3 regions of the Paenibacillus sp. FSL W7-1332 genome follow, and region 1 is predicted to be linked to each of the others. Evidence: riboswitches for the same ligand, from Rfam matches in the RefSeq annotation. Region 1 holds a riboswitch; each other region holds the start of a gene.
What was found. Region 1 has a riboswitch for cyclic di-GMP ahead of MKX98_RS25485 (transglutaminase-like domain-containing protein). Riboswitches for the same ligand answer to the same signal wherever they lie in the genome.
Positions count from the first base shown of each region.

Region 2: it holds a riboswitch for cyclic di-GMP, as region 1 does, so the genes downstream of both, MKX98_RS25065 (GTP cyclohydrolase II) here and MKX98_RS25485 (transglutaminase-like domain-containing protein) in region 1, are expected to answer to the same signal.
Region 3: it holds a riboswitch for cyclic di-GMP, as region 1 does, so the genes downstream of both, MKX98_RS33570 (S-layer homology domain-containing protein) here and MKX98_RS25485 (transglutaminase-like domain-containing protein) in region 1, are expected to answer to the same signal.

Region 1 covers NZ_CP150209.1:5,651,189-5,662,012, forward strand. Annotated here, with positions in the region: gene MKX98_RS25480 (collagen binding domain-containing protein) at 1-3,355, opposite strand, end outside; gene MKX98_RS25485 (transglutaminase-like domain-containing protein) at 3,547-4,347, opposite strand; cyclic di-GMP riboswitch class I at 4,361-4,449, opposite strand; cyclic di-GMP riboswitch class I at 4,507-4,593, opposite strand; gene MKX98_RS25490 (ABC transporter permease subunit) at 4,865-5,818, shown strand; gene MKX98_RS25495 (carbohydrate ABC transporter permease) at 5,831-6,760, shown strand; gene MKX98_RS25500 (ABC transporter substrate-binding protein) at 6,850-8,346, shown strand; gene MKX98_RS25505 (histidine kinase) at 8,506-10,257, shown strand; gene MKX98_RS25510 (response regulator) at 10,232-10,824, shown strand, end outside.
Region 2 covers NZ_CP150209.1:5,544,133-5,554,956, reverse strand. Annotated here, with positions in the region: gene MKX98_RS25070 (PLP-dependent aminotransferase family protein) at 1-928, shown strand, start outside; cyclic di-GMP riboswitch class I at 1,091-1,184, shown strand; gene MKX98_RS25065 (GTP cyclohydrolase II) at 1,372-2,121, shown strand; gene ribD (bifunctional diaminohydroxyphosphoribosylaminopyrimidine deaminase/5-amino-6-(5-phosphoribosylamino)uracil reductase RibD) at 2,139-3,293, shown strand; gene MKX98_RS25055 (helix-turn-helix domain-containing protein) at 3,595-3,969, shown strand; gene MKX98_RS25050 (SDR family oxidoreductase) at 4,042-5,118, opposite strand; gene mgtE (magnesium transporter) at 5,381-6,736, opposite strand; gene MKX98_RS25040 (aldo/keto reductase) at 6,944-7,864, shown strand; gene MKX98_RS25035 (NAD(P)-binding domain-containing protein) at 7,995-8,921, opposite strand; gene MKX98_RS25030 (HD domain-containing protein) at 9,107-10,063, shown strand; gene MKX98_RS25025 (HAMP domain-containing sensor histidine kinase) at 10,173-10,824, opposite strand, start outside.
Region 3 covers NZ_CP150209.1:7,399,885-7,410,708, reverse strand. Annotated here, with positions in the region: gene MKX98_RS33575 (CehA/McbA family metallohydrolase) at 1-719, shown strand, start outside; cyclic di-GMP riboswitch class I at 1,316-1,403, shown strand; gene MKX98_RS33570 (S-layer homology domain-containing protein) at 1,638-6,737, shown strand; gene MKX98_RS33565 (hypothetical protein) at 6,900-7,049, shown strand; gene MKX98_RS33560 (carboxypeptidase regulatory-like domain-containing protein) at 7,260-10,824, shown strand, end outside.

The sequences.
Region 1 (10,824 bases):
CGGTTGGGTTCCCTGGGTTACCCGGATCCGTTGGATTGCCCGGATCGGTCGGGTTCCCTGGGTTACCAGGATCCGTTGGATTGCCCGGATCGGTCGGGTTCCCTGGGTTACCCGGATCCGTCGGATTGCCCGGGTCTGTTGGGTTCCCTGGGTTACCCGGGTCTGTCGGGTCTGTCGGATCCGTAGGCTCGCCAGGTGTAACCGGCTCTTCCTTGCGGTTCGTTACGATCATTTTCTTCACATTGCCTTGATCCTTGATGCTGGAATCAATCGTTAGGTCCCACGTCGTTTGCTCGATTTTATATCCTTCTGGAGCGGCCAGCTCCTCCAAAATATACTCGTCGTAGAGCAGCTTCGTAAAGAGGATCTTGCCTTCCTCATCGGTGGTTTTTACGATCGGTGTTCGTTTGCCTGCCTTGTCGTAAAGCGCAAACTTTGCTCCCGCCAGCGGCTTCGTCTGATCATCCTGATCCACCTTCGTTACTTCCAGGCTGCCCGTTACGCCGCCTCCCGAACCTGAGCCGGAGGAAGTACGGACAATAACCTCTTCCGTCGTTTCCCGAATCTCCGTCTTCAGCTGATCTCCTTCAAGAGCCACCTTATTTTGAACAGCCTCTTTATCTTCAGCGATAATGAACGACTGATATTCCAAAATATAAGCCGTTGAGATATCACCCGTGAACTTTAATTCGAAGGTCTCTTGATCTCCCTCAAGCCTATTAATGGTTAAGGTGTAATCCTTCCCTTTTGTCAGCTCTTGAGCTTTTTCCGCTTTTCCATTTGCGTCGATCTTGGTTGTATACAAGTGGAAGGAATCCTCGATCAAGATTTGGTTCGCACTTGGATAGTCGATTATTTTAGCGTTGGAAATATGCGACTGACCTTCATTGATTCGAATCACCCAGTCGATTTTGTTTCCATTTTGGGTGCCGCTTTTCTTCACATATTCGCCGCCGTGTGGAATCGTTACGCTGGCGTTCCAGGTCGCTTTTTTAGCGCTGCCATCCAGCAGTACGGCGGTATTGTCGATTTTGTTGACAATCAATGTGTCTTCCAGCGATGTTTTGAATTCAATCCAGTATGCTGATGAGATCGGGCTGGTAAACCGAACGGACAACTGGTTTCCGTTAGCTTCTGATGGTTCAGTCACTGCATATTGTTCAGCTGGAACTAGCGAGCCCTTCTGAGCGCCATTCCGTCCCCCGGTCAACTCCATCTCGTATACCTTGACCGAATTCGGCACAAGCTTCTGCTGGTGCTTCAGGGCATCGGTTACGATCGCTTCGTTAAGCGAATCGAGATTATAATTCATCTTGATATTCCACGTCACTTCTTTGTCGACAGGATTGTAGCTGCCGTCTTTACCGCCATTATTTTTCGTATAATCGTCAGCGGAGAAGCTTGCATCCCGCTCAATCGGCCCTCTGCTCTTGCCTTCTTCGACCCATGTCATCGAGGCTCTGTTCAAAAAGTCCCGTTTGCGATCCTTCAGCCAGCCGATGTTAAACTTCGTTTCATATTCAATCGTATAAGTGGCGTCAATCTTGGAGAATTCGATGACAAACCCGTTGCGTACATCATCGATCACGATTTTATAATCGCCCTCTGGAACGACTTTCCCGTCCGCTTTTACAGTCACTGAATCCGGAACGAATTCGAGACCGCCTTGCGGGAACGTATCCGTGATGACTACCTTCTCCATGCTGTATTTGGTGCCGTCCGGCTTTTTATCGCCATTGACCGTGATCTTCCACTTTGCCTTTTTGTTGGCGAAATCGATGTTAGTATTTCCTTTCACCAGAGCACGGCTTCCATAACCCGGGGCCGTTACTTCCTTGAATGCTTCACCCGATACAACTCTGTTCTTGACCTCCTGACCTTCGGAGCTCAAGCGGTCAACCGGCATCGTCTGATAAACGATCGTATAAGGCGAATCGATATCCTGCTTGAATTGAAGCTCGAATCCGTTCGTGCCTTTCGCTACAACGTTATAATCCTCTTCTGAAACCAGGTCTTTGGCATTCGTCGAATTCCCGTTATACACCTTCAGCGAATCGGCATCCCAGGTATGATTCTCACTAAATTCATCCGTAATTACGGCTTGAGCGCTCGGAATCTTCTTCTCGTTGAAATTGTATTTCACCGTCCAAGTAATGACTCCGGTATCCTTATCCTGGCGATACGACTTATTCAAGAATTGGCCGCGATCTACCGTTACGGTCGCCGTCGATTGGGCATTTTCCATCCCTTCGCCTGACAGGACAGCGGTATTCTCAAACCGTGACTGTTGACCGATAAGCTTCGTCGAAAAGCGAATTTCGTAGGCTTTGCTGATCATCTCATCCTGGAATGCAAGTTCCAGTTTGCCGCCGTCGCCCGTTTGGACGGTGTACTTGCCAGCGTCCAGCTTATCACCAAGAAGCGCTGAGCCGTCACCGTTAACCTGCAGGTTATAAACCTCTACGGAATCCGCGATGAGTTCCAAGCCTTCAGGCATCTCATCTGTGAGAACCGCGTGCTTGATTTTATCCAATGATTTGTTGATCTGGACCGTCCAATCGATCTGATCTTTGCCGATCGCTTTCCCTTGCTTCTCGATCAGCTTTCCGCCTTGCGGCTTTAGGTTCACAATGATGGTCTGAACCCCGCCCTTTATCGGAAATGCAATAATGATTTCAGTGCTTCCTTTAAGAACTTCCTTCTTAAACTCTGTGCGAATTTCCAGCTTGCCGCTGATGTTGGAATGATTCTCCACGTAATCGTTGAAGGTCATCACAACTTTCCCGTTCCGATCAACCGTAAATCGGCCAACTTCGCCTTGACCGGCAAGGAGCGGTGCGTCAATGTCCGTAAAAATCTCAAACTGCGTCGGCAGCTCGAAAGTGAATATATCCCCATTCTTGTAGCCGTGTCCGTTCGGAAGCTCCCATTCGTAGCTGAGATTAACGGCTGCACCGATGTCCAGGCTGCTGTCCGGATTATACACCGCATCAACCACGGTACCGTTCACATCGGTTAATACGACTTTGGTTAGTATTCCTTCCATGTCGACTGCTGGTGCTGGCGTGTTATATACGTCATCCGTGACTGTCTTTGGCTCGCTAACTTCTAATTCCTGCACGCCAGTCTCTGATTCCTGCACAGTAGCGGCTGATGGCTGCTCGCTACCCGCCGCATTCGCCGTCCAAGCAAATGTGCCCAATAGGGTTTGAAACAGAAGCAGCAACGCCACAACAATTCCACTTACTTTTTTCTTCATAATCTCTCCCTCAATCTTATCATTACCCTCGTAATATTCGGTTCCGATCTTACTTTTTCGTGCGCTGATTCGTCCCATGCTTCTATCAAAATGCATGCCAATAATGGACTTCACGAGCCATCATCTTCAAGACCTGTTACGGGCGCACGATTCATTGGTGTCTGTATTTTCCTTCAGAACCCAGCGGGCTTCCTGCATTATATCGGCCAAAACTATACAATTTCTATACAAGCGAAATAAGCCTTGGACATAATCGTCCAAAGCTTAATTTTATTGTTACGCATTAATTAGTAGTATTTGGATGCTGAATAGCTGGAGGCATCTTTAATCATTTTGTATCCGGCTCCTTTGCTTTTCCAGCTTGCATCGACGGTTGTGTCAATGGTTACCCACTGCCCGTTCAAATATACTTCATTCCAGGCGTGGTAGACATCGACGTATTCCGAGGTTCCCATGACAAGCTTTGCCGGAATATCGAGGCTTCGGAGCATGGAAGCGAACAGGGAGGCGTAATCGTAGCACATTCCCTTTTGTCCAGCGATCGTGCGGTTGCTATCGGGAAGGTAATCCGTCAGCTTGCTGGATGCCAGAGCGTTGTCGTACCGAACCGTACCGACGATATATTCGTAGACAGCCTGTACTTTTTCCTTGTCGGAGTGAGCAGTGCGGGTTAGCTTTTTCGCAAGCTGAGCAGCCTTGCCCTCTTCGCTCCAATCGACATTTTGTACAGAGTTCAAAAACACTTGGCTGCTGTTCGTCAGTTGAAGTTTAACTGCCGCTTCCTGTACGATCTTGTATTTGCTGCCGCTGACTTGTTCCAGCACGGAAATCTTGTAGTTCCCGTTGCCCATCTGCAGTGGAAAAACTTCCTGCTGCTTTGCCCTCGAAAGCCCATATGTATATTGATCCTGACCTTTTCCGATCATGAGCTTCGTTTTGGTGCCTGCTTTCACGTCATATCGAATGACGATTGCTCCACGATCCAGTTCCTCCAAGCCCAGCCAATCTTCAGATGGTGCAGCTTGTACAACCGGAGCCCATATCAGTAACGCAAAAAGTCCAATTATCGCGAACATTGCGTTGCGCATGCTGTAACTCCCCTTCGGTGGCCAGGCTGCCATTTGACATTTCGTCAAGAAGGCCCTGTAGCTTTGCGTCCTAGTCTTTCGACAAGTTTGCCATTATCGTATTAGAGTTTCACAGGATTCAGTGGATGTTTGTCCAAAAAAACAAAAAAAGCGTCTTCGTTCGGTAGCTGGCTGTCATTGACGTTTCGTCAAGAAGACCCTGTAGCTTTGCGTCCTTGCCTTTCGACAAGTTTGCCGTTATCGTGAGTAGCTTTTGTGAATACATCATATCAAATATATCCATTTCTATCAATAAAAAAATTAAAATTTGGAATATTGTCTTAGGTCCCACAGAGCGTCTAACCTTGAACGTTTGGCTCTTGTTAATTAACCGAACAATAGAGCAATAAATCTTTCGAATCTAACGTTTGTTGACTATAGTATCAAGTTTGTTATCTGGAAGCATCGAATCTTCCTCTTATACAATAAAACTAACAAGTGCACGACAAGCGAGATAACACCGTAAGGAGTGACAGACATGAGCTCACAAGCCGAACCCAAAAAACGAAAGCGCTTACGAATACGCTGGCACAAGCAGGATACGGAGCTAACCCTCTTGGCGCTGCCGACCACGATTTGGTACATCCTGTTTAGTTTCTTGCCGATGTTCGGGATCATTATCGCCTTTAAAAATTTCAGGATTAGCGGCGGATTTTTGAGCAATGTGTTTAACAGTCCTTGGATCGGCCTCAAAAACTTCGAGTTCCTATTCAAGTCGAATGACGCCTGGATCATCATTCGAAACACGATCGGATACAACATTGTGTTTATTGTGCTGGGGATCGTTCTGCCCGTCCTATTCGCGATCATGATCGGCCTCCTCCACAGCCGCAAAGCCAGCAAAGTCTATCAGACGATGATGTTCCTCCCCTATTTCCTATCCTGGGTGGTCGTATCTGCGGTAGGCTGGGCATTCTTAAGCTTCGACAAAGGAATTGTCAATCAAATGCTCGTCAGTATGGGCAGCGATCCTATTAACTGGTATATGGAGCCGCAATATTGGCCATTCTTCTTGATTCTCTTAAATGTCTGGAAGGGCCTGGGCTATGGTATGGTCATTTATTTGGCAACCATCACAAGCATCGACAGCACCTATTATGAAGCAGCTGTTATTGATGGCGCTTCGATTTGGCAGCAGACGAGATTCATAACATTGCCCATGCTCAAGCTGGTGATCGTCATGATGTTCATCCTGGCCGTAGGGCGCATATTTTACACCGATTTCGGTTTGTTCTATCAGGTCACGCGAGACTCCAATTCACTGTTCAACGTGGCGACCACCATCGATGTCATGGTGTATAAACAACTGAAAACCGCCACCGTAGGGATGGCATCCGCAGCCGCATTCGTACAGTCTGTTCTGGGATGCGCTACGATTCTGGTCGCTAACTGGATTGTTCGTCGAATCGATCCCGATAGCGCGATGATGTAAGGAGGCAAGACGATGACACCAAAAACCAATTACGAGACGGGCCTTGAGAAGTTTAACCGTACAAACAAAGCCGTCAACCTGTTCTTCAACCTGGTATTTATTATGCTGGCCCTGCTCTGCGTCATACCTGTAATCGTTGTTCTGTCCATCTCCTTCTCCAGTGAGGAGTCCATCCGTGAGACCGGATATCATCTGCTGCCGGTTGCTTTGTCGGCCGAGGCTTACGTTTACATCATCAAGCAGGGAACGATGATTCTGCGGGCCCTCGGTGTATCCGCCCTCGTTACCGTGGTCGGTACCGTGCTCGGCGTATTGCTGACCGCTTCCATGGGTTACGTTCTCTCTCGCCCCAACTACAAGCTAAGGGGTTTTCTCACCTGGGTGGTATTCATCCCGATGGTATTCAACGGCGGCTTGGTATCCAGCTACTTCATTAACACGAATTTACTGGGACTGAAAGACAGCATTTGGGCGCTTATTCTCCCGCTCGCCGTTTCATCGTTCAACGTCATCATATGTAAAACCTTTTTTAAAAGCACGATTCCCGACGGGCTGATCGAATCAGCCGAAATCGACGGCGCGAGCCAGCTGCGAATTTTCTTCTCGATCATTATGCCGATCTCGCTGCCCGTCATCGCCACCATCGGATTGTTTCTCTGCTTTGCTTACTGGAACGACTGGTTTCAATCGATGCTGTATATCGACAACCAGAACCTGTATTCCCTGCAAGCGCTGCTCAACAGCTTAATGAGCAATGTCGATGCACTCGCCAAGAATGCAGCGAGTATGGGCGTTAGCTACGCCATGCTCGTCGCAACGATGCCGAAGGAATCCGCCCGCATGGCGGTCGCCATTCTCATCGTGCTGCCTGTAGCATTCGCCTACCCTTTCTTCCAGAAGTATTTTATTTCCGGATTGACGGTCGGCGCCGTGAAGGGCTAATGACGAAATAAACCAAGACAAGCTTGGTTTATGATAAATATCCGCTATACAACACTCAGTTAATTTAACTTCAAAAAGGGGGAAATGAAATGAAAAGAGCATTAAAGTTCATCTCTACGCTGTGCGTGCTGACGCTAATGTTGACCGCTTTGGCAGCCTGCGGCGGCTCGAAGCCTGCTTCCACAACAGACGGATCCCAAGCGACGCCGGACACATCCAAAGACTCCGAAACGACAAGCAAGGATATTCCGACGTTAACCTGGTGGACCATCGGCGGCCAAGTGCCGAACAATTTCAGCAAAGCGGTGGATGCCATGAATGCCTATACGGCCGAGAAGATTGGCGTGAAGGTCGACATCAAGGTAGCCAGTTGGGGCGAATGGGACACCAAAATGAACACCATCGTGAATACCGGCGAGCCCTTCGACATCATGTTCACGAACAGCGGTAAATACAGCAAGCAAGTGACAATGGGCGCGTTTGCCGATATTACGGATCTGGTTCAGAGCGAAACGCCGGACTTGTACAAATTGATTCCCGAAAAGGTATGGGAAGGCACCAAGATCGGCGGCAAATATTATTCCGTTCCGACGTACAAGGATTCCGCGCTGACGCAGTACTGGGTATTCGATGACAAGTATGTGCAAAAGTACAATATCGACATCAACAATATCAAAACATTGCAGGATCTGGATAAGCCGCTTCGTGACATGAAGGCCGGCGAAGGCAAAAGCTTCTATCCGCTGCCAATGACGCAAGGCGAAGGCTTGAACGGCTTCTTTAACGACTATGACGATTTAACGCTGGGCTTCCCTCCCATCGGCGTAAAAGCGGACGATGCAGCACGCACGGTGGTCTCTGTTCTCGAGCAGCCGGATGTCATGGCCAATCTGAAGCTCCTGCACCAGTGGTATCAGGATGGCATCATCAACCCGGATGCTCCGACAAAGACGGAGAACGACAAAGGCAGACCGTTCTTTGCAGCCCAGGCATTCCCGGGAGCCGAGGTCAGCTGGCAAATCAATGACGCCATTGAAAAATATAATATGGTTCAGCATTATGGACCGATCTATACCACCGGTACGATCCAAGGCTCGCTAAACGCGATTTCAGCGAATTCCAAGTATAAGAAGGAAGCATTGAAGTACCTTGAATTAGTGAATACCGATCCTAAACTTCGCAATATGCTGGCATTCGGCGAGTTAGGCGTCGACTACAACAACGTCGATGGCGAAAAGGTGATTGAGCGTACATCCGATACTTGGCCGCTGGCTGCCTACACGCAAGGCACATTCTTCAATTTGGCGGTGACCAAGGGCGCCCCTGAAGATCAGTGGGAGCAGGTTAAAAAGCTGAACGATGCAGCGACCTCTTCCACCGTCCTGGGCTTTGCGCTGGACATCACCGATCTTCAGACCGAAGTAGCGAACTGCCAAGCCGTATGGGATAAATACAAATATGAGCTGATCACGGGCGCATCCGATCCGGAAACCATGGTGCCGAAGATTACGGCTGAATTAAAGTCAGCCGGCATGGACACGATTATGCAAGCTGCCCAAGAGCAAATCAACAATTACTTCAAGTAAGATTACAGATTACAATCAGGCGCATCCCTTAATGAGGCTCTCTTAAGGGATGCTTTTTCCATACGATCTATGAAGCTTTGCGTAAATCGTGTTAAATTGAGATATAGCAACATCTGTTTCAACGACCTGCTGCAATCGAGGTGTCGTATGGGCTCTTTTTTGCAAATCAAAATTTATCGTCACAAGTTTATTGCCTATGTCATCTTCGTCGTGGCCATCGGACTTACGCTTGGTACGCTGACCTGTGCCATGCTGCTGAATCAATGGGTTGGCAATGCCCGCATCGAGGCGGCTAATGCCTTCTCGCGTGTAGAGAATGAGCTGCAGTATGATGCCGACCGCATCGAGGCTTACATGCAGCGAATGTATTCCAATCCCGCTCTGATGGATGATGCTCGCAGCTTTTTAAGCAGCAGCGCTGAGGGATACTTAACCCGCAGGCTGCAGAACAGCCAATTCTCGCAGCCGCTGGTTTCTTTTCCGGAGGATGTGAAGACCTATCTGTACAGCTGGGCGCAGGGCGAAATCACGCAGATAAGCACGCATACCGATAAGCATGGCAATGTCGTCCGTTTTAATGATAACGGAATTGCAAGCTTTACCTTCGGGCTTCCGAATACAGATGAAACTTTTCGCGATACCCTGATGAAGGGGTTCGTATATCGCAAGAAACTGTCGGATCCAACGTCAGGTTCCCAGGAATTCGGTGAGCTGCGCTTCTTGGTCAGCAGTGAACAGATCTTTAAATCCGTTCAAAGCTTCCGATTGGGTAATGCTGCTGCAGTCAGCCCTTCCGGTGAAATATATCTGATCGGGAACGAACAGGACCGGGATCTGGAGGAGTTATCCCGACTAGCCGCGGCGAAAGGACGCAGTCACGGCATTATTTCTAAAGGAGTTTTGAAGCATATCTTTTTTGTCTCCTTTCCATCCACCAAGTTTAATTTCAAATTCGTCAGCATCATCGATTTATCCATGCTCATCCGTCAGCATGCCGGGATGCTGATCACCATCTTTATGATCATATTGACGGCCATGGTCAGCGTGCTTCTGCTCATTGCATACAATATGCGGGATGATGCCCTCTTCCTGCGCCGCATCATTCAATCGATTGGACGTGTGAAGATGGCCAACTTCACGCCTAACCGCCCTGCCCGTTACCGTCGAAATGAATACGGCATGATCGCCCGGGAATTGGACGATATGATTCAGCAGCTGGATAAGCATATCCGCAATGAATATCTGTTAAAGATCAAACAGCAGGAAACTGAAATGAAAGCGCTTCAACATCAAATCAATCCTCATTTTTTATACAATACATTGGAGGTGATCCGCTCCACTGCTCTTGTCAATCAGGACAGGGACACCGCTGATGCCATTGCAACGCTGGGGACGCTCTATCGTGAAATCGTCAAAAAGGAAAATATCATTTCGATTGCGAGCGAACTGGAATTGCTGCAGAAGTACTTGGAGATTATGGAGTTTAAGTATCCCGAGCGTTTTTATTATCAAGTGAATGTAGAGCCGGCGTTGCTGCACATCCCTACCGTGAAATTTTGGATGCAGCCTTTGGCTGAGAATTTTTTCATCCATGGCTTTAACGCGAATCATGAGTTTAATTTGTATGTCGTTAACGGCTATGAAGCCGAAGATGGTTACGTACTGGAATTTGTGGACAATGGGCGCGGTATTTCTCCGGAGCGTTTACGTAACGTCCGAAGCACAATGTCTAATCTTGATGAACCTTCTTCCCATAGTATCGGGCTGCGCAACGTATATACGCGCCTTCACTTTTTCTACGGGAGCGGCTTTTCGATCGAGATTGCGAATAATGAGGAAGCTGGAGTCAGCATATCCGTGCGGATTTCAAAAGAGGTGATTGAACATGTACAAACTGATGATTGTGGATGACGAACCTCAGATTTTGGAGGGAATGAAGCGAATCCTGGATTGGAAGCAATACGGATTTGGCCGGATCGAAACCTGCGAATCCACGGAGGAAGCCATGTCCAAGGTGGTCGACCTGCTGCCGGATGTCGCCATATTCGATGTTTGCATTGGCAAGGAGCTTGGATATGAAGCAATCCGCAGGCTGAACGAATTTCAAATTCCTACGAAATATATCATTATGAGCGGCTATAGTGAATTTACATATGCCCAGGAAGCCATTCGGTGTGGCGTCAAAGACTATCTGCTCAAGCCTGTGGAACGCACCAAGCTGCAGCAAGTGATTGAGAAGATCATCGTCGAGGATCTGGGCGGTTCGATAGGTAACAGGAACGGCGAAAGCTTGAACCAGGATCCGGTGCTTGGTGTAAGCTACGACAGCTTATCCAAGCTGGTCAACCGCATCCTGCTGATGATCAGAACAGAGTATGCTCAGAATATCACGTTGAAATCCGTAGCGGAGCGTTTCCAGATGAACAGCACCTACCTTGGACAATTGTTTCTTAAGGAAACCAACATGAAGTTTTCCGA
Region 2 (10,824 bases), 110 kb from region 1:
TTCCGCGCAGAGGATTATGATTACGGCAGGCGCCCAGCAGGCGCTTGAGATTTTGACAAAAATGCCGTTTCCCGGCGGAAAGTCCGTCATTCTGGTCGAACAGCCCAGCTACAATAATTATTTGCAGCTGTTGGAAAGTGAAGGAGTGCCCGTTATCGGAATCACCCGCACGGCAGCGGGGATCGACCTGAAGGCTCTGGAGGAGCAATTTCGATCCGGACATATTAAATTTTTCTATACGATGTCGAGATACCATAATCCGCTGGGCAACTCCTACACCGCAGAGCAGAGAAAGGCCATTGCTAACCTGGCGGCGAAATATGATGTTTATATCGTGGAAGACGATTATATGGCTGATCTAGGCGAGGAACGGGGATATGATCCCATCTATGCCTACAACCGAACATCGCATGTGGTGTATTTGAAGAGCTTCTCGAAGATTATTTTCCCAGGATTGCGCCTGGGAGCCGTCGTCCTGCCGGAACGTTTGCTCGATACGTTCCGTGCTTTTAAAAGTTATGGGGATACGTCGCTGCTGTCCCAAGCGGCGCTTGAAATTTATATTAGCAACGGAATGTATGAACGGCATAAACAGAAGATTTACAGCCAGTATGAAACCCGAATGCAAGCCCTGAATGCGGCTGTGCAGCGATACGAGGGAGCCGGATGGATTGAAGCCGTGCCTGGCGACGGCGGCATATATAAGCTGTTTAAGCTGCCGCAGACCGTTAACCTGGAGCGGTTGATCAGGCGGCTGAAAGAGCGGAACATTCATGTGGTGTCCGGCAAGCTGTTCTATCTATCTAACAACCTTATGCGCGAGAAGTTTATACGTATCAGCATTTCCAGAGCACGGTTGGATCAGATTGAGGAAGGGGTTCAAGCGATCGTTGAGGAAGTGAAGCGGGAAGAAGGCAATCTATGGTGATTCTTTCGGGTCATGTTTATATTTAGGTTGCATTTCATAAAAATGTATTTTATATTCATCTGGTAGTTATATGATAAAAAGCTATTACTTTCGATTGTTTCCGATATGGTGTGTTCTTCCATATTCGGCAATGATCGCGGATTTATTTTATGAAATGACATCGTACGATAATGGCAAACCCACTGAAAAGTGGCGACGCAAAGCTATAGGGGCTAAGGCGGATCACTCGTATCCGCTATGCTAGCCAGTTACCGAATACGACGGAAAAGCCTCCGTCTATTCAGACAGGGGCTTTTTGTGTTTATTTATAAAAAAATTCGATTTTCTAACCAAATTCTTTAAGGTTGGAGAAGTAGTAGCTGACGTAAAAACTGCCAACGTTTTCAAGGAGGGAAACAAACCAATCGATTGATCCCCATCTAAACCAACAAGGAGTTGTATTCATGATTATGGACCAGGTCAGGAAATTGCTAGCTAGTAAATTAACCATTCTTAAACAGCCGGAATGTCCCAACATCGGTCTTGTTGGTCCCGTTCGGCTCCCTGTGCAGTTGGAGGACCATGAGGCTGTATTTAAATGGTATACATGGTTAAATACAGGCAATTCATTTGTGGATAAGAATGACATTCTGGAATCATTATCTCAGGCAGATCTCGCTTCACATCAGCAGTCTTCCGTACTAGTATATGGCGATTTTGCCAATGAGGAGCATGCCTTGATACGGATGCACAGCATTTGCCATACGGGAGACATCTTTGGAAGTAAACGATGCGATTGCGGCTACCAACTGCGGCAATCCATGCGCATGATCATTGAAAACGGTAGTGGAGCTCTCTTTTATTTGGCGAATCACGAGGGTCGCGGAATAGGGCTTTTCCCAAAAACGTTAGCTTATCTTTTGCAAGATGAGGGGTGCGATACTGTAGAGGCCAATCTAAGCCTTGGCTTTGCAGATGACCATCGATCTTATGATGAAGCCATACGTGTACTCCAAAGCTTGCGGCAAAAACCAGTCACCCTTATTACAAACAACCCTAGAAAGCTGCAGTCTTTGCGGGAAAAGGGACTTTTAACCGATCATCATAAATCCATTTGGGGAGATGTATCCGAGCATAATAATCGGTATTTGGCAACGAAGATCGAAAAATCGGGTCATATTTACGACTCTTTGGTGGAGACCGCTTTATTATGATGGGGAGTGTTAATCATATGAAATTAGACCAACAATTTATGAAGCTGGCATTGGATTTGGCAGGTACGGCCAGTGGGAAAACCAATCCGAACCCGGTCGTTGGCGCACTGATAGTCAAAGACGGACAAGTAGTCGGCGCAGGTGTTCATAGAAAGGCTGGGGAACCTCACGCAGAGGTGCACGCATTCCGGATGGCTGATGGGTATACCGAAGACGCAACGCTCTATGTTACGCTGGAACCAAGCCCTCAATCCTCTCCTTGCATAGAATTAGTCTTAAATTCGGGAGTCGCAAGAGTTGTCGTGGCGATGGAGGATCCGAATCCGAAGGTGGCCGGAAGAGGCATTCAATTATTGAGAGAGAATGGAATAGAAGTTGATGTGGGTGTATTGGGGAAGGAAGCCGAGTTACTTAATGAACGATTCGTGCACAATATGTCAAAACGACGGCCGTTTATCATTTCCCAGGTAGCCATGACGCTTGACGGAAAAATTGCCGCGTCAACGGGGCATTCTAAATGGGTTACATGTGATGAAACACAGCTTGTAGTACATAAATTAAGAAACAAAGTCGACGCCATATTAGTAGGAATTAATACGGTTTTGGCCGATGATCCGCTCCTTACGACCCGACTGCCGGAAGAAAGTGGGAAGAATCCCATACGGGTAATTTTAGATTCGAATTTGAGGTTGCCCGAAGATGCCAAAGTTACCGATTGTTCGGAAGCAATGACATGGGTAGTCACGAAGGAGGGGGCTGATCCGGGAAGAGTACACATGCTGCAGCAAAAAGGAATTGAAGTTCTGTTCGTTCCAGTGAACCGTTTCGGGCTGGACCTCCATGCATTATCGGATATGTTATATCAGCGAGGTGTTACCGACCTGCTGGTAGAAGGAGGCAGCGAAGTAAATGGATCATTCCTTCGAGCCAACCTTATTGATAAATGGATGATTTATATTGCTCCCAAAGTGTTGGGGGGACGGCAATCCTTCTCCCCCTATGGCGGCTCGGATTTGGAATTAATGGATGACGCGGTACGCGTAAAGATTCAATCTGTACAACAAATCGGTGAAGATATTTGCATTACCGCTTATCCGAATTACGATTATTCCATGTCTAAAAGTTCCTGCGTAACAGATAATCTTAATGAACTTTCCTTGAATAGTTATTAGTGAATAGACAAATAGAGTAAATGATATTATGGATGATAGAAACGGCAGTGGGATACCTAACTGCCGTTTTTTTTCTCATCCATATATTCGAATCTATAATCGACAGCTTATTCAAATTTTCCATCCAACTGGTTATCAGGTGCCCTGTTGATAGCATAAATCAGATGGTATATCTTTGTAAGAGACATTTTATGTAGAACTGCTGATAAATCGTATGTATACATGCTCTAAGCAAGGGGGAAAATGATATGCTTGTTGGAGAAGAAGGGTTCAGCATATCGAAAGGAAGATGAGTACGCGCATGGAAAATCCTAATAAAGTCTACAATACTGCGGTGGAAGCAACGCTGGAGGTCATTGGCGGGAAGTGGAAACCGGTCATTCTCTTTCATCTTACTTTCGGTAAAAGACGAAATAGCGAATTTTTAAGCCTGATTCCCCAGATCACGCAAAAAATGCTGACACAGCATCTGCGGGAGCTGGAGGAGGAGGGCGTTATCGTACGAAAAACGTACAATCAGGTTCCACCCAAGGTAGAGTATGAACTGAGCGAGTATGGCTGGAGCTTGAAGGAAATTCTCCATTTGATGTGCCGATGGGGCGATATTCATATCGAGCGAAAATACGGCGAATCCGCCATGGTGCTGGAGAAGCCTGCATTTGAGGATCGTCATTAACAGGTATGATAAATGAAGGAGCCGACTATTCCACGTATAGTCGGCTCTTTGTCATGCAGCTTGCGCGATAACTTAGGGAATGACTTTACGCCGCCGGAGCTCGTCAAAGATGTTCATGAACATGGCCTCTGTATCGACATACTCATGAAATCCGAAGCGGCGGGCCTTCGAACCGTCTGCAAAGAAATCATAATCCCATGAGAACACAAAATCACCGAACTTCCAGGAGGAAACCTCTTGATACGTGTGCTCCGCAAGTCCATGCTTCTCAACCATACGATTCCAGATCGGCTCTTTATCTGCCATGACAACTTCCAGATTCATCTGTAGAGGCGGTGCGGTTTCCATCTCAAAATACTGCGCAATCTTCGGCCATAACTCGTTCCAACGGAACAGATCCCCATTCGTGATGTTAAATGCTTGATTGGCGCATCGTTCATCGGTTGCGGCCCATACTGTAGCCTTCGCGAGCAGATCGGCATCGGTCATCTCCAGCAGACTGTGATAGGCCCCCGGCTTACCTGGAAAACGCAGAGGTATGCCGAGCTCTTTCGAAATCGAGGCATAGACGGCAATGACCATCGCCAGATTCATCGGATTTCCAAGGGCGAAGCCGCTGACTACGGATGGACGCAGGGCTGACCAGGTCCAGGTTTTGCCTTGCTGCCGCTCCTCGAGGAAGTTCTGCTGATCGATATTGAATTCTGGCGGCATATGGTTTGCATCCGTCTCCCGTGCTGGCGTTTTGAATGGACCGAGATGAGCGCCGTATACCTTGTATCCCTGCATCAGGCTGACATGCTGCAGGTTGGCGGCAATGGGCTCGATAGCTTCCACAACATGAACGAGCATTGCCAGATTCGGGGCAACGAGCTCGGCCCAAGTTGGCCGGTCCTGATAGGCGGCATAGAAGATGTGCGTTACTTCCGATAAGTGACTTAATTTGGCGACCGTATCCTCGCGATCAAGCAAATCGGCCGATAGATAGCTTATACGTTTCGTGGATTCGCCGCCTCGGCGCGATACGCCGACGATATTCCAATCGGGAAGCGTCGCAAGGTATTCGATGAGGTTGCGGCCGATCACCCCGTTGGCCCCTACTACCAATGCCGTCTTTTGCGAATGATGTGAACGTTGATCTGTATTCATATATTCATCTCCTAACGTCTTGTTCTTGATTAATGTCATTTTGCACGTTAGGGTTCGGCTTGGGAAGTACGCACTTTGAAGTGACCTAGTCACTTTTTGGTAATGTTTAAGCAATGCCAACAGGGATGACATGAGTTTAAATAACTTGCCGGATAAGAAACCCGTGGATTAACTTGATCTGGCAGAGCCTCAAAAGACTTCCTGCTCGTGTGCGGGAAGGCTTTTTTCACCCTAATTGATGCTGTCTGTTCGTAAATTTCGGCTAAATGTAAGATAGAAACAGGGTGGCGATACCAAAGTAGATGACAAGCGACAGGATATCGTTAATGGTTGTAATCAGTGGACCGGAGGCCACAGCCGGATCAATCTTGAATTTGAACAGAATGAGGGGGATGATGGTGCCGGCCATCGTGCCCACGATGAGTGTTGCAATCAACGAGCTTCCGACCACAAGCCCCAGATAAACATTGCCCTGCCAGAAGTATGCGATCAAGGATATCAGGATCCCGCATGTGACCCCGATCATCAAGCCGACCTTCAGCTCTCTCGCTAACAGCCGGAACACCAGCGACTTGGTCATTTCTTTCGTAGTCAGGCCGCGTACAATAACAGCTAGCGACTGCGTGCCGGTATTGCCGGTCATTCCGGCAATCATGGGCATGAAGAAGGCTAGCGCCACAACCTGTGCCAGCGTCTCTTCAAATCGGGAAATGATCGTTCCCGAGATCAGACCGATGAATAAGAGCAGGACCAGCCACGGTAATCTTCGAAAGGCGGCAACGGTTGCTTTGGTGTTGAAGTCAATGGATTTGCCCCCGGTGGCGTTCATTTTCCGAATGTCCTCATCGGCTTCCTTGATGACGACATCGAGAATATCGTCAACCGTAATGATGCCTACAAGTTTGTTATCCTGTTCAACGACGGGGATGGCGACCAAATCGTATTTTTGGATTATCTGCGCGACTTCCTCCTGATCGGCATCCACAGGTACGGACAGTACCCGGCTGTGCATGATATCCACCATATATTCATCCGGTTCGGCCAAGATAAGACCGCGGTAGGACACCACACCCATTAGCTTCTTGTCTTGGTCAATGACGTACAGATAGTTGATCGTTTCGGAAATGGAGACGTAGGTTTTCAGCTTCTGGACGACCTCTGATACGGTGTAATGCTGGGGAATCCACACATAACGATTGGTCATGATTCGTCCCGCAGTTTCCGGCGGGTATTTCATCAGGTTCAGGACAAATTGGGATTCCTCGTCCCGCATTCCCTTGAGGAATTCGTCTTTCTGCTCAGGCGAGAGCTCATCAAGCAGAATGGCGAGGTCATCGTTATCCATCAAGTCCAGGATGATGGCTGTTTTTTCTTTGCCCAGCTTGCCCAAAACTTCGATCTGCTGGTCATGCTCCATTTCCTGAACCATATCGGCCAGCTGTTCCTCGTTCAGAAACTGCAGAAATCGGGTTTGGTCCGTATCGCTGAGGTGGCTATGTATTCTGGCCAGGTCATAAGGAAGAAATTCATCGATCATTCGCTGAAAGTCATTGGGTGTTTTTGCTTTCAGACTCTCTATAATGTCCGGCATCCATTGCTCCAGTGTCCGGGTATTCACGCCGACAATCCTCCTTTCTGATTCCTTTATATGATAACGAAATGATTACATATTATAGGGTTCACCATAACGACTTATTATTAAACAATCCGAGTGGATGAAAATAAGGGTGATGGACGAGAAAAAAGAGACCGCAGCATGAGTTGCAAACGGTTGCAATATCACATAAGATATAGGCGCACAAATCTAAAGAGTAGGGGTGAGTATATGAAATACAGACGTCTTGGAAAAACCGATCTGAAAGTATCGGTAGTCGGTGTGGGAACCTGGCAGTTTGGCGGAGATTGGGGGAAGGATTTCAACCAAAAGGAAGTCGACGCCATCTTAACGCATGCGAAGGAGCTCGGCGTTAATCTGTTGGATACAGCCGAATGTTATGGTCCTCATCATATGTCTGAGAATTTCATCGGTGATTTCTTGTCGCGCGACCGCCGCGAGGATTGGGTCATTGCCTCGAAGTTTGGTCATCGATGGCATGAGCAATGGGAGAACGCTTGGGATGCGAAGCAGATCCGAATTCAGCTGGAAGAGTCACTTAAAGCGCTCCGTACCGATTACATCGACCTGTATCAATTCCATTCCGGCTCGGATGAAGTGTTCAACAATGATGACATGTGGACGATGCTGGACAAGCAGGTTCAGGCGGGAACGATCCGCAATCTGGGCATATCCATCGGAAGCAACAGAAATATCTATCAAACCGATAAGGCTGCGGAGGTGAATGCCAAAGCCATTCAGGTCGTATATAACCGTCTGGACCCAGCTCCGGAGGAAGAGGTCTTCCCTTCATGTTTGAAGCAGGATCTTGGCGTGTTGGCGCGAGTTCCGCTTGCGAGCGGGTACTTAAGCGGAAAGTACAAGCCGGGAACGGTGTTCAGCGACAATGTGCGCAAGAATCGTGACCAGGACGAGATCAATGCCAAGCTGAAGCTTGTGGAAGAGATCAAGCAGAACGAAGTGCCGGAGGGCGTGAATATGGCCGAGTGGGCCTTGGCCTGGTGCTTAAAGCATCCGGCTGTCAGCTGTGTCATTCCCGGCTGCAAGAGCGTGGAGCAGGTGGAGACGAACGCAAGAGCCGTTGAGCTGGATTTGGTCCAAGACGACCATCCGGGAGCGTGGAAACCTTAGTACAGCCAGACTCGAGTGCGAATTGGGCGATGATACAAGAAAAAGCACCTGTGAAGGTGCTTTTTCTTGTATCATCCACATCCTGCCTGCCAAACCGGCTACCATCCGCTTCGCAGGATGGAATCGAAATTTAGAGATGACTCTTAGAAGCACGGGATGGTTCAATGACATGATCCGCGGGCTTCATGAACGTTTCAATCACGCTGGTAAAGCTGTCCCCGCCACGGCCATTGGCCAACCCCCGTTTAAAGATCTCCAGCACCGCTTCAGGCAGTGAAGCGTCAATCCCAGCGTCATGTGTAGTATGGACGATATGCTCAACGCTGGCAGCGCCCATAGCGAGCCGGTCCACGTCCCCCGGATATTCTCCTGCATCGATGCGCGGCGTATAGAACTCAATGAATTGCGGCAGCGATGCCATCGTGCTGATCGCATGAGGCTTCAATTGCTCTGCTGTGATGCCGTTAGCCTTGCCTACTGCAACAGCGTGCAAATAACTGAGCATCCCCGTCCAGAACATATCCATTCCGATCTGATAATATAGCGCGGCGAGCCCAGGATCTTCACCCCGATAATCCGTACTCGTCAGCACTTCAAGCAACTCCTTTTGGGACTCGAAGACATCCAAGGGGCCGCTGTAAAAGGTGAACGACTCCGGCTTTCCGATTCCCGACGGTGGGACCTGCACACCGCCTGTGAGATGCGAAGCGCCATGTCCGGCCAGCCATTTGGCTGCTTCCCGGGCTTTCTCCGGGGTGTCCGAGCTTAGATTAACGAATACCTTGCCGGCGAGGCTGTCTGAGTCCTTTTCAAGAATAGCGTACATCGCATGGTAATCCGTAAGACTGAGAATGACTACCTCGCTTGCATTCAAGGCTTCCTTAATTGTGGACGCTCTGATTGCTCCCTGATCAACAAGCTCATTGGCTTTACTGGCTGTGCGATTCCACAATGTGACCTCGTAACCGTGATTCAGTAACGTGCGTGCCATGGCTTGACCCATCGGTCCCAGGCCTATGATCGTCACGGATGATTGACTTTGCGTAGTGTTTTTCATTTTGAATTATAGCTCCTCTCAATAAGTCTAACCCTATGCTAAACGATGACACTGGTGTCAAAGTCAACAGCTGAAGTTTGGCTAATGATTCTGTGATTTTGCAAAGCGAATATTTCAGTGTAATAGACTCATTGCACGGGACTTTGTTATAGTTAACTTAACGGGATTTTTTGGGGAGGAACCAGATGAAACCTATTAATAAACTTAGCGTTCAAGATGATTTTGTTGGATTTTACTTGCTGAAGGAATTAAATATGAGACAGACCAACGGCACGCCGCCGAAAGATTATTTTGACATCATTCTCTCGGATGCGAGCGGCCAGATCTCGGCCAAGTACTGGGATGTAACCATACAGGATAAAGAAACGTTCCTGCCGATGCAATTAGTCAAAATCCGGGGAACCGTGCTGAGCTACCGGGATCAGCCTCAAGTCAAAATCAGCCGAATCCGTAAAGCAACGGATGAGGACGGCGTTTCCTTAACCGATTTTGTGAGGGCTGCGCCAATCCGTCCCGTGGATCTGTTACATACGATCAAACTTACGATGAATGAGATTACGGAGCCGCAGGTACGAAGCATTGTGCAGTATTGTGTGTCGAAGGTGGAAGAGAAGCTGATGCATTATCCGGCTGCCAAAACCTATCATCATGCCTATTTTGCCGGACTTGCCTATCATATTGTCCGCATGCTGGAGATTGGCGATTTCATCTGCAAGCAGCGGCCGTTTCTGAATCCGGACTTGATTAGGGCGGGCATTATCCTTCATGATATCGCAAAGCCGGAAGAGATGATCGCTCAGATGGGCATTGTTACGGACTACAGCAATCAGGGAAAATTGATCGGACATATCGCGCTGGCATCCAATTGGATCGTGGAAGCGGCCATACAGAACGACATCGCGCTGGATTCCGAAGTGGTACTGGGACTACAGCATCTCGTACTTTCCCACCATAACCTGGGAGAGTGGGGGAGCCCGGTTCAGCCGCAGACGGCTGAAGCCGTCGCGCTGCATCATATCGATCTGCTGGATGCCAAGCTGCAGATGGTAGAGGATGCCCTGGATACGACACTTGAAACGGAGCCGTGGACACCGATGATCCGCGGACTCGACAATAAGGCGATTTATCGACTGAAGGTATAAGGATTGCTTGAATACGAGTAAGAAAAGAGAGTGCCTTTCATAAAATGAGTGAGGCATCCTTCGATCCATTGGATCATGGAGGATGCCTCTTCGTTATGCTTGGAAAAGTTTAAGGTTCTTGGCTCGATATCGGTATGGTAAAGCGCACCGTCGCCCCGCGAGGCGGGGTGTTCTCGGCAGAAATATGCCCTCCATGATGCTGAATAAGAAGTTTGGCGATATACAGCCCCAGACCGGAATGCCCTTTTTGTCTGGAGGAATGATGATCCCCTTGATAAAACTGCTTAAATACCTGCTGCAGATCCTGCTGCTGCCCAAAGCCTGCTCCGTTATCCGTAACAGCCATCATCACCTGCTCCTCGGTGATTTCGATCCGCCATAGAATCTGTCCGGCTTCAGGAGTATATCGAATGCTGTTTGAAACGAGATTATCCAGTACCTGCATGATGCGATAGGGATCCAAGAGGACGGGCTTCTTGTTCAATCGATTATCGTTGATCTCTGTATGGAAGGTTATGTTCTGATTGCTGCATAAAGCGGCATATTCCATGGTTTTATCTTCTGCCAGCTCTTCAAGATCCACGGGAAGCGGCTGAAGCCGAAAAGAGACCTTCTCAATTTCTGCGATGGTGTTCATATCCTGAAGGAGCTTCGAAGCACGTGTCGTGTTGCGTTTGATGACTTGAAGATATTGCGATCGTTTGGCTTCGTAAGACTCCCCGTTCATCTGCTCCAAGCCCTCAACATGTCCTTGAATAATC
Region 3 (10,824 bases), 1.7 Mb from region 1:
ATACGGTCGTCAGAAATGTCATTGCCTTGGGCCCTTCGGTTACGGCGCCAACGATGGCAAACCGGGTGATGGGACGAGTTCTTGCGGGGCACACCGCTACGCTCGAAAATAATTATGCATTTGACGGCATGATAGTGAATAAAGAAGGTGTCGCTGAAGGAGCTTTGACAAACCTTAAAGGATTAGGCCTATCTGAAAGTGAAATAGAGACTCCATCCACCTATACAGATAGGCTAGGGTGGGACTTTAACGCGATTTGGAGATGGGACGATATGGCTAAACGACCTCTTTTACAATCGGTATCAGCAGGCGACAATGACGAACCGGTTACACTGACTGAGATTGAGCTCGAGGGGCCGGTTGTACTGGTCGTTGGAGAGAATGCCCAAACGGTGACTACCGCAGTGTACAGCGATGGAAGCCGTGAAAAGGTGGAGGCAAACGTCATCTATACAAGCAGTGATCCAACTATAGCGGAGATCAGCGCTAGCGGTGTAGTGACGGCGAAGTCGGAAGGAACCGTACTCATCACGGCAGAGTATGAGGGCTTGACTTCATTCTATGAGCTAACCTTGACTCAGAAGCAAATCGATATGGAGGGGGTCACCCAAGGCGTGGATGCAGAAGCCGCGCTTCCGTTCACATCTTCGGTCTTTGTCGGAACGGGGGAGCGGTGGATCACGACCACCTTCCTAACATTTATGGCGGTGAAGCTATGAGACTGCTTAAGCGGAACGACATTTATTATGCCGGGAAAGGTAAATAAAAGACCCGATTAAAGGAACCCCAGGTATTGGGCAGTTTAATGAAATGAGTCCGGTAATTATGCCGGGCTCATTTTCTTTATATGTCTGGTTCCGGTTCCAACTTCGTATTTTTTCGCTGATAGACCTCGTTATGAAGCGCAGGATCAAAACAGCAGTTGACATTTAAAGAAATTTTATCGGAATAGCAAACCCTTTTATATCACTGAAAAGGGTAATCTACTGGCATTACAACTTTGTTTTGTTAGTATTCATCTTTCAAGTCCCTGGCTTGTATAGTTTTTGTATAGAAGTGAATGATACAATTCGCGATGGTAGAGAACCCCCAGGTGAAGAGACTTTTTGCATACTTAAGACTCTATCTATAACAAGCTTATTATTCAGGATATGTTCAGATTTGCCACATATAATGTCAAAAGAAGCTACCAAAGCACTATATTAGACATAATTTGATAAAATACAACAAACATAAGACCTGAGCACCTTGTATTTTTATGAAAAAAGAATCAAAATTTAAGTAGTTTTTCTACCAAGTATTACATATAAAGCTCGTACGATAAGAGCAAACCTGTTGAAAAGCGGGGACGCAAAGCTATAGGGGCTAATGGTGCTATTGACCTATGCCAGCCAGTTGCCGAATACGATGGAAACCTCCGTCTATTGGCATTTGCTTTTTGGATGGAGGTTTTTAGTTATTCTATTGAAGGAGTCGAGTGCTGTGAAATAGCCGTAAGTCTATCGGTTTTTCTGAGTCGAATACGCAGCTCTTAAGACCCTGACATAGCAGTTGAAAAAGTAGTGAAAAAGAGGTGGAAATGGGCCGTCACTACGGTGAAAATGGAAAACTTCACACCAAGAAAGGAATGGATCTAAATGCTAAGCAACAACATTAATTTGCGGAAAATTGGAGTTATGTTTCTGATTTTTACCCTTGTCTTCACGGGCCTTGGGGTAAGCTCAGGAATGCCAGTCATTTATGCTGCTTCTTCGGAAGTTTATGTATCTAGCGGAGGCGATGATACCACAGGTGATGGATCCCAAAATAATCCTTATGCTACTTTGTACAAAGCCTATCAAGAGGTTCCTGACGGGGGAACGATATATGTCCTGAACAATATCGATTTGTCAATCAATGCTGACAAGAAGTATCTTCATCTTCACCAAAACAAGAGTGTTACGATTTCGACAGACCCTAATGCAGTAAATGCCGCTGTCATTCAGCGCGGCTCGGCAAAGGGTGCTGCAAGCGGTGAGCCGGGAGGAGATAGAGACACCCTTATTCATCTTGAGCAGGGCCAGCTTACACTAAGAAATATTATCATTGACGCCAGCTTCGGTGGAGGTACTTTCCAAGGCAGAATTATGAATGTCTATGGGGGGAGACTGATCATTGAAGAGGGTGCTATTTTACGTAACAGTCCTTCCGATTTTGGAGGGAGCGCAATCTATTTCGAAGGTAAAGGCACAACTAGAGCGGTTATAGAAATGAAAGGTGGAGAAATCACAAGTAATAAACATACGACTTCAGGCTCGAGTGCGGTCTTAATTGTTAAAAATGCAGAGTTCATTATGACCGGAGGTAAAATCACTGACAATAGGGGCGGAGGGGTTGAGCTCTCGTCGAGCAACGATAATCGATTCGTTCTTTCCGGTACAGCACACATCTCGGGGAATACAGGATCGAGCCCACAAACTGAGCGAAACCTTGTTTTGCTAGGCAATATGTTCCTTGCTCTAGACAATAATTTTACCGGAGAAGCAGGTATTACAGCCCATAATCGCATGACTGTGGGAAGTAAGTTTGGAGTGGCAGCCGGAGCCGGTTTGACGGGGTTGGAGAACCTTTTTTCCGATAACGGTCATCTTCTTGCAAGTTATGGTGTAGGCAATAATGATTTGGTATGGAAATCATTTAAGAACGAATTAAGCCAACCAAGTACCAATGGCGAGAAAACAGGGACGAATCCGACATTGAGCGGTGTAACAGAACCTTTTGCGAAAGTAACGATTAAGATCGTTAGTGCAGCAGACCCGACATTTATCATCACTGAGGAGAGGACTGCTGACGCGAACGGAAACTGGGAGTTCCCAGTTGACAAAGCCCTGAATACAGGTGCATATACGGTCAATGTTACAGCTAGTATAAATAACAATCAGTCGGAAACTGTGACTAGACAATTTGAAGTAGTAGACAAAACGGCACTGCAAGGGAAGTACGATGAAATTACAGCCGAAAACCTGGTAGAGGCTAAGTATACCGAAGCAAGCTGGAAAGCACTTAACGATGCCATGACGAAGGCAAAAGAAGTGCTGGAGAATCCAGCAGCAACGCAAGCTGAAGTCGATGCTGCGCTGACGGCGCTTGAGAAAGCTCGACAAGATCTAACTGAAAAAACAGTAGATAAAACGGCACTGCAAGGGAAGTACGACGAGATTATAGCCGAGAACTTAATCGAAACCGAGTATACTGAAGCAAGCTGGAAAGCCCTTAACGATGCCATGACGAAGGCAAAAGAAGTGCTGGACAATCCGGCAGCAACGCAAGACGAAGTCGACGCAGCGCTGACGGCGCTTGAGAAAGCTCGACAAGATCTAACTGAAAAAACAGTAGATAAAACGGCACTACAAGGGAAGTACGATGAAATTACAGCCGAAAACCTGGTAGAGGCTAAGTATACTGAAGCAAGCTGGAAAGCCCTTAACGATGCCATGACGAAGGCAAAAGAAGTGCTGGAGAATCCAGCAGCAACGCAAGCTGAAGTCGATGCTGCGCTGACGGCGCTTGAGAAAGCTCGACAAGATCTAACTGAAAAAACAGTAGATAAAACGGCACTGCAAGGGAAGTACGACGAGATTACAGCCGAGAACTTAATCGAAACCGAGTATACTGAAGCAAGCTGGAAAGCACTTAACGATGCCATGACGAAGGCAAAAGAAGTGCTGGAGAATCCAGCAGCAACGCAAGCTGAAGTCGATGCTGCGCTGACGGCGCTTGAGAAAGCTCGACAAGATCTAACTGAAAAAACAGTAGACAAAACGGCACTGCAAGGGAAGTACGACGAGATTACAGCCGAGAACTTAATCGAAACCGAGTATACCGAAGCAAGCTGGAAAGCACTTAACGATGCCATGACGAAGGCAAAAGAAGTGCTGGACAATCCGGCAGCAACGCAAGACGAAGTCGACGCAGCGCTGACGGCGCTTGAGAAAGCTCGACAAGATCTAACTGAAAAAACAGTAGATAAAACGGCACTACAAGGGAAGTACGATGAAATTACAGCCGAAAACCTGGTAGAGGCTAAGTATACTGAAGCAAGCTGGAAAGCACTTAACGATGCCATGACGAAGGCAAAAGAAGTGCTGGAGAATCCAGCAGCAACGCAAGCTGAAGTCGATGCTGCGCTGACGGCGCTTGAGAAAGCTCGACAAGATCTAACTGAAAAAACAGTAGATAAAACGGCACTGCAAGGGAAGTACGACGAGATTACAGCCGAGAACTTAATCGAAACCGAGTATACTGAAGCAAGCTGGAAAGCCCTTAACGATGCCATGACGAAGGCAAAAGAAGTGCTGGACAATCCGGCAGCAACGCAAGACGAAGTCGACGCAGCGCTGACGGCGCTTGAGAAAGCTCGACAAGATCTAACTGAAAAAACAGTAGATAAAACGGCACTACAAGGGAAGTACGATGAAATTACAGCCGAAAACCTGGTAGAGGCTAAGTATACTGAAGCAAGCTGGAAAGCCCTTAACGATGCCATGACGAAGGCAAAAGAAGTGCTGGACAATCCGGCAGCAACGCAAGACGAAGTCGACGCAGCGCTGACGGCGCTTGAGAAAGCTCGACAAGATCTAACTGAAAAAACAGTAGATAAAACGGCACTACAAGGGAAGTACGATGAAATTACAGCCGAGATTCTGGTAGAGACTGATTATACCGAAGCAAGCTGGAAAGCACTTGACGATGCCATGACGAAGGCAAAAGAAGTGCTGGACAATCCAGCAGCAACGCAAGACGAAGTGAACTCAGCACTGGCAGCTCTGGAGAAAGCTAGAAACGAGCTGACGCCAGTGGTTACAGTCGACAAAACCGAACTGCAAAAAAAGGTTGACGAGATTATAGCCGAAAACCTGGTAGAAACCGAGTATACCGAAGCGAGCTGGAAGGCCCTTCAAGAAGCCATGAATGCGGCAAAAGATGTACTGGGCGATCCAACAGCAACGCAAGATGAAGTCGACAAAGCGTTGGCAGCTCTAAAACAAGCAGAGAAGGACCTTGTGAAGCTGGGTGGGGAACTGGATGATCTTAACCTTCTTGGTCTAACAAATGGGGGCAATCGAGAAATCGAGTTAACTCCACCGTTCGACCCGAACCAGAACAAAAACTATTACGGAACTGTTGCGAATGATGTATACGGCATCAGCCTGAATCCAGTGGCAAAATATCCGGACGATACCCAGTTTAAAATCATCGTGAATGGTCTAGAGTATTCTGCCGACAAGTGGAATAAGCTTCCGCTTATCGAAGGTGAGAACTTGATCACAGTCGGCGTCTATGACAAAGCCAATAAGCTGATTAACGAGTATACCTATATCATCGTTCGTGAGAAAGCGTCCGGTAATGACAACTCCGACGGTGGCAACAATGGTGGTAGCAATAATGGTGGCGGTAACTCGGACACAATTAATCCAACAACTCCACCAACATCGGACAACACGGTGAAACCGGGGAACATCGTAATAACCATTAACGGTTCGAATGTATCGTTCGCTTCGGGCACGGTAAACGGTGGTCAAGCGACGGTTACGATCGATAAGGACAAACTGTCCGGTATTCTTGCGGACGGTAAAGGACATAAACTCGGCATTAGCGTACCGGGTAACGGCGATGTTGAAGTTCGAGGATTGACGGTTGAAGATCTGAAGAAGCTTTCTGATACCGGCTCCAGCTTGGATATTGAAGATGTGCTGGCGATTTATCCGGTTCCTGCAGGACAACTCGATGTGAACGCGATTAGCAAGCAGTTCGGCAATGCTCCGATCAGCGACATTGCGGCAAACATCAAGATCAAACGTTCTGGCGATGAGTTGGCTAAGCTTGCCCGCGAGAAGGCAGCTCAAGGCGGTTATGAACTGCTTGTGCATCCGGTCGACCTCGATTTGGCCTTTATGCATGACGGAAAAACGGATAGAACGGGATTATTGAACGGCTATGCGCCAAAATACATCGCAATTCCGGAAGGCGTAGATCCGAACCGGATTACGACAGGCGTTATCGTTAATCCGGACGGCAGCGTATTCCATGTACCGACGGTCGTAACAAAGGTCAATAACCGTTACTTCGCACTCATCAATGATCTTCGCAGCAGCGGCACTTACTCGGTCATCTGGAATCCTCAGGATTTCGAGGATGTAAAATCCCATTGGGGCAAACAGGATGTCAACAACATTGCCGCAAGACTGAGTCTGAAAGGCAACGGTAATAATACATTCTCGCCGAATCGTTATGTCACACGCTCGGAATTTGCTGAGATTGTCGTGTTGGGCCTGGGCTTAATGCGTCAGGATGCATCGCAGGCTAATTTCTCTGATGTACCGGCCTCAATATGGTATAAGGACGCTGTATCCATTGCGAATGAATTTGATATCGTTCGCGGTTATAATGACGGCAACTTCAAAGGCGGTCTGCAAATTACGAGAGAGCAAGGTTTTGCTATGATTGCTCGTGCGTATCGTTTGATTGAATCCGAAGATGTGCCAAATCAGGAGCAGATTGCTACTACGCTGGCACAATATACGGATGGGGCCAATGTAGCGGCTTGGGCAAAGGCAGATGTAACCCAATTGATCTATGCGGGAATTATTCAAGGCAACGGGCCGGAAGCTCTTAGTCCGAAAGCGCAAATGACACGTGCCGAGGTAACCGCACTGATCGCAAGAATGCTGAAAGTGACCAACCTGATCGATAAATAATGGAGTAATGTAAACAACCATTGATGACATGGAGTCGTCAATGGTTGTTTTTTCATTTATTTTAATTATGCATATTGGACTTTCAGGTCGTCCCTAAGTACTGATCTTATCCAGTATCCCGCTGGATGGCGATTGATGCTATGCGAAGGATGGCTAATCCCAATGCTCGTAAAGCTGGGAGGTTCGAACGATCCGGCGAAGTGGGAAGAGTTCGGGCTGAAGAGCCGAGCCCTCCCTCATGATAATCCCTCCCAATCTATTATTGAGATTTGTAAAGTGAAGGTAAATCTTCAGGTTGTAGAGATTTTGTAGAGATTAGGTTTTTAAACTATGAAAAAGAATGTGGAAATTAGGGCTAAGGTAGGAGGTGTAAAGTAGGGGAACTCCGCATGATTTCGATGATGCAAGGGGCTGCTGGGATCAAGCAAATAGAAGATGTCTATTCGGTTGAGATTTATCGGGTCGATGATCTTACTATCGCTTAAAATTTCAACAGTTTCGGGAATGGAGGAAAAATGTGTCTTGAAACTAAAACGCAGCATAGGTAAAGCAATACTCTCTTTCTGCCTGGCAATTATGCTTGTCTTGCAGACAGTGGCGTTCTCTGTCACTGGATATGCGGATAGCGCGCCAAGCGATTCCGGGGTGGTGGCCGTTAACGAAGCCAATTCGCCGAGCGAGGACGAACCGCCGTCAGTTACTGAGGCGGTGTACGATGTGCCGAACAATTCCATAGTGATGATGGCAGCACCGATGGACAAAACGGTGGTGTTCATGGATGCTAATTCAAACTTTCCGCTGAAGGTGACGCAGGGAACTGACATTGCTCCAGGCGGTACGATCCAGGGCCGACAGCCATTCACGCTCAAGTCGGAAGGTCTCAAGGTGCCAGTGAATGGTGATGACGCTGATCCGACTAATGCGGATCCAAACCAATACATTCAAAAGGGTGACTGGATCGAACTAAAAAGGGATGACTACTTCAAGGAAGTGGTGCTGCCGACAGCTACTAAAACCCTGAATGCACTGACTGATTCAGGCATGAAAAAGCTTGGTACCGCTTATTTCACTCCAAATAGCATCAGGATTGTATTTGATGGTGACGATGGTTTTTTCAATGGTATTGGACGAGCGGTTACCTTCGGCTTTGAAACCACTGCCAATTCAGATGTAACGGGCATGAATTACGGCGATACGAAGCCTATCTCGGTTTTCGGGGGATCGTATGAGCTAAAGAATCCGGATGTTACGCCGGCGTACAGCATCAATTTGACAGGAAACAACTGGCCAAAGAATGGGAGCTGGACTTGGTGGTATGTGATCGTCCCAGCTTATCAAGATGGTTATTTGACCTTCCAGTCTACGCCATCCTCTTTTGATGTGCTTGATGCAACAATGAAGCTGCCGTTAGATGGGATGACGTTCTATACGAAGCCTTCCGATTACCGTATGGTCTATGTACCGGGATCCTTCACGGTAAACGGCTCTAAGGTAGACCCAACCATTGATGTAGATGGCAGTCTGAGCTACATCTTCCCGCCAGGAACGGGGGTGGATCCAAAGGTTGAGTATCAAGCATGGTTTAATAAGGATGTGTATTATAAAGAGTATCGGGGCGTGGCAATCGATCCCGGTCGAGGTGGCGGACAGCGTTTTGACCCAAAAGTTGAACTGAGGGATACGAGTGCTGATGTAAAAGCCAGTGCAGCACGGGAAACGTGGGTTGCACCCGACTGGATTCAAGCATCGGGCTCTTATGACCATCCAAATGAATCCATTACATGGAAGGTCACTGTTAACCAATATAACAAAAAAGGGTTAAAGGACTTTACTATCACCAATGTATTACCTGCTGGGCTGGACTTTATATCAGCTGAATGGCAGACATGGGTGGATGGCGCTACATCTGGAGAAACACCAATTACACCAGATTCGAACGGCGTTTATTCCCTTGGGGATATTAACGGTAAAGTAGAATTAGTGATTAAGAGCAAGGTAACAAGCGGTTCCAGCTTCAGAATAGATCCTCGTGCCAACTGGAACATGGATACACCAGATGGCATACAGAACAACGATGTCACGACCGGTATAAGACCTAACGCAGTGACGGATGAGGCAATTGTCAACATCGGCGCGCACACGTTTACAAAAACAGGCTCTATTTCGATGGAGGATTATAACCTGGGCGGCATCACATGGACCGTTAATCTAACGCCACAGTATGCTCTGCCAAATGCGGCGGTATATGATGTGCTGGTGCATGGCGGAGATTTGAACGTCTTGGACAATGCTGTGGATGAGACCGGCGAGGTGAGCAAGGAAACAATTGCGAAAATCAAAGCAAATGTTACCTCCTACCAGCTTTGGAAGCAGTACCATGATGAGACCTTGAAGACCAATGCAACCGGCCTGGCCATGAAGGCTATTCCTTTAACCGTGGACGGTAATGTGGTGGCGGATTTGATCAAGGTGACCGGATACACCGACAAAGCTGCATCCTTCAGCTTCCGTGCACTTGAGACGAACCCTGATATCCTCTTCAGGCAGGATATTAACGCAGGGAAAACAAGCTCAAATCGGGCTTTGCTCATTGACGGTGAAACCGTAAAACAAGCGCAAAACAGCACTAATCTGCACCTGCGTATGCTGAACAAGGATATGCTTACCGCATCCTATCCTATGAAGAAGGACGGGACGGCTGACACATGGTATACTCCGAACAACGTTAACCGCTATATCGGTTATGATAGCTCATCAAGCGGCGACGAATACACCTTGGCTGGCTATGACCGAACAACTAAGGCGGTCACCTTCCGCCTAGGGGTCAATATGCCGGGCTACAACACGGTCAAAATGGCGGAAGCCGGCGGAAGTCGGGTTATCACCAATGTGAAGCTGGTGGACACCTTACCGGAGGGTTGGGAGTTCGTTCCGTTTTCCGAGGAGAAGGATTTTGAGCTTTGGAAAGGTTATTCGGACAATGGCAGCGGCACCGGCTATGGGGTTCGAAACAACGCTATTTCAATCATCGAGCCGAACGACCCTGCACATGTGGTGAGTTTCTCCCATAGCGGCAACGTAGGCACCTTCACCTTCTCTGAGCTGGAAAGCCCTTATGTCATTCTGGTGAAAGCAAGACCCTCCAATGCGGCTCTGGAGAAATATTTGGAGGAATACACGACCAACGGAACAGACAAGCAGGTGTTGTATAACAAAGCCGACCTTCATATGACATGGGGCGGAGTGGAAAAGGTCGCCACCGAACAGCGCAAAGTTATTGTACCTATTCAGACACTGGGTAAGTCGGTAACTAAGCCAGTTCCAGGGGTGCTGGAATGGACGGTGAACTATACCCCGCCATTCAACATGGAGCAGGGCGTGTTGTTGCAGGATACGATAGGTGCTAACATGAACCTGCGCTATGACGTAAACGGAGAGCTTGTGCTGACCGCGCCTAGTATGGCAGTGTACCGTGCTAAACTGACTGCCAGTGGTACTCTGGAAAGAGAGGGCTCGGCACTCGACCTAAGCGATCCGATTGCTGAAGTTCAGGTGGAAGCTAAACCGGGTGCGGATGGCAAGACGATCCTAACCTTTAAGATGGACGACCCGAACCAGTTCTACCAGTTTGTGTACCAGACTGAGGTGGACAATACCAAAGCAAAAGCTGGCGACAAGATGGGCAACGAGGTTAAGCTGGTGGGCGATGACAAGCTAAAATCTGTCAGCGCCACGAGCGAAAGCACTCTTGATAATTCAGATGTAGCCGGCAGTTCAAGTTCCAATGCTCTATTACCATTGAAAAAGGTTGATCCTGACGGTAAGCTGCTGCAGGGTGTACAGTTTACACTGTATAAGAAGAGCGATGGAACGAAGGTTGCAGAAGGAACAACCGATAGCGGAGGGAAACTCAATCTGTTGTTCCCGGATCCGGGTTATTACGAGCTGAAGGAAACTTACATTGATCTGAATACCTGGCTGCCGATCACCCATGTGTATCAAGTATATGTAGGAAACACGCCAGGGAAGCCTATCTGGGTAGATGGCGTGAAAGTAACCTCTGAAAATCCGCTGATCGTGCCTACGC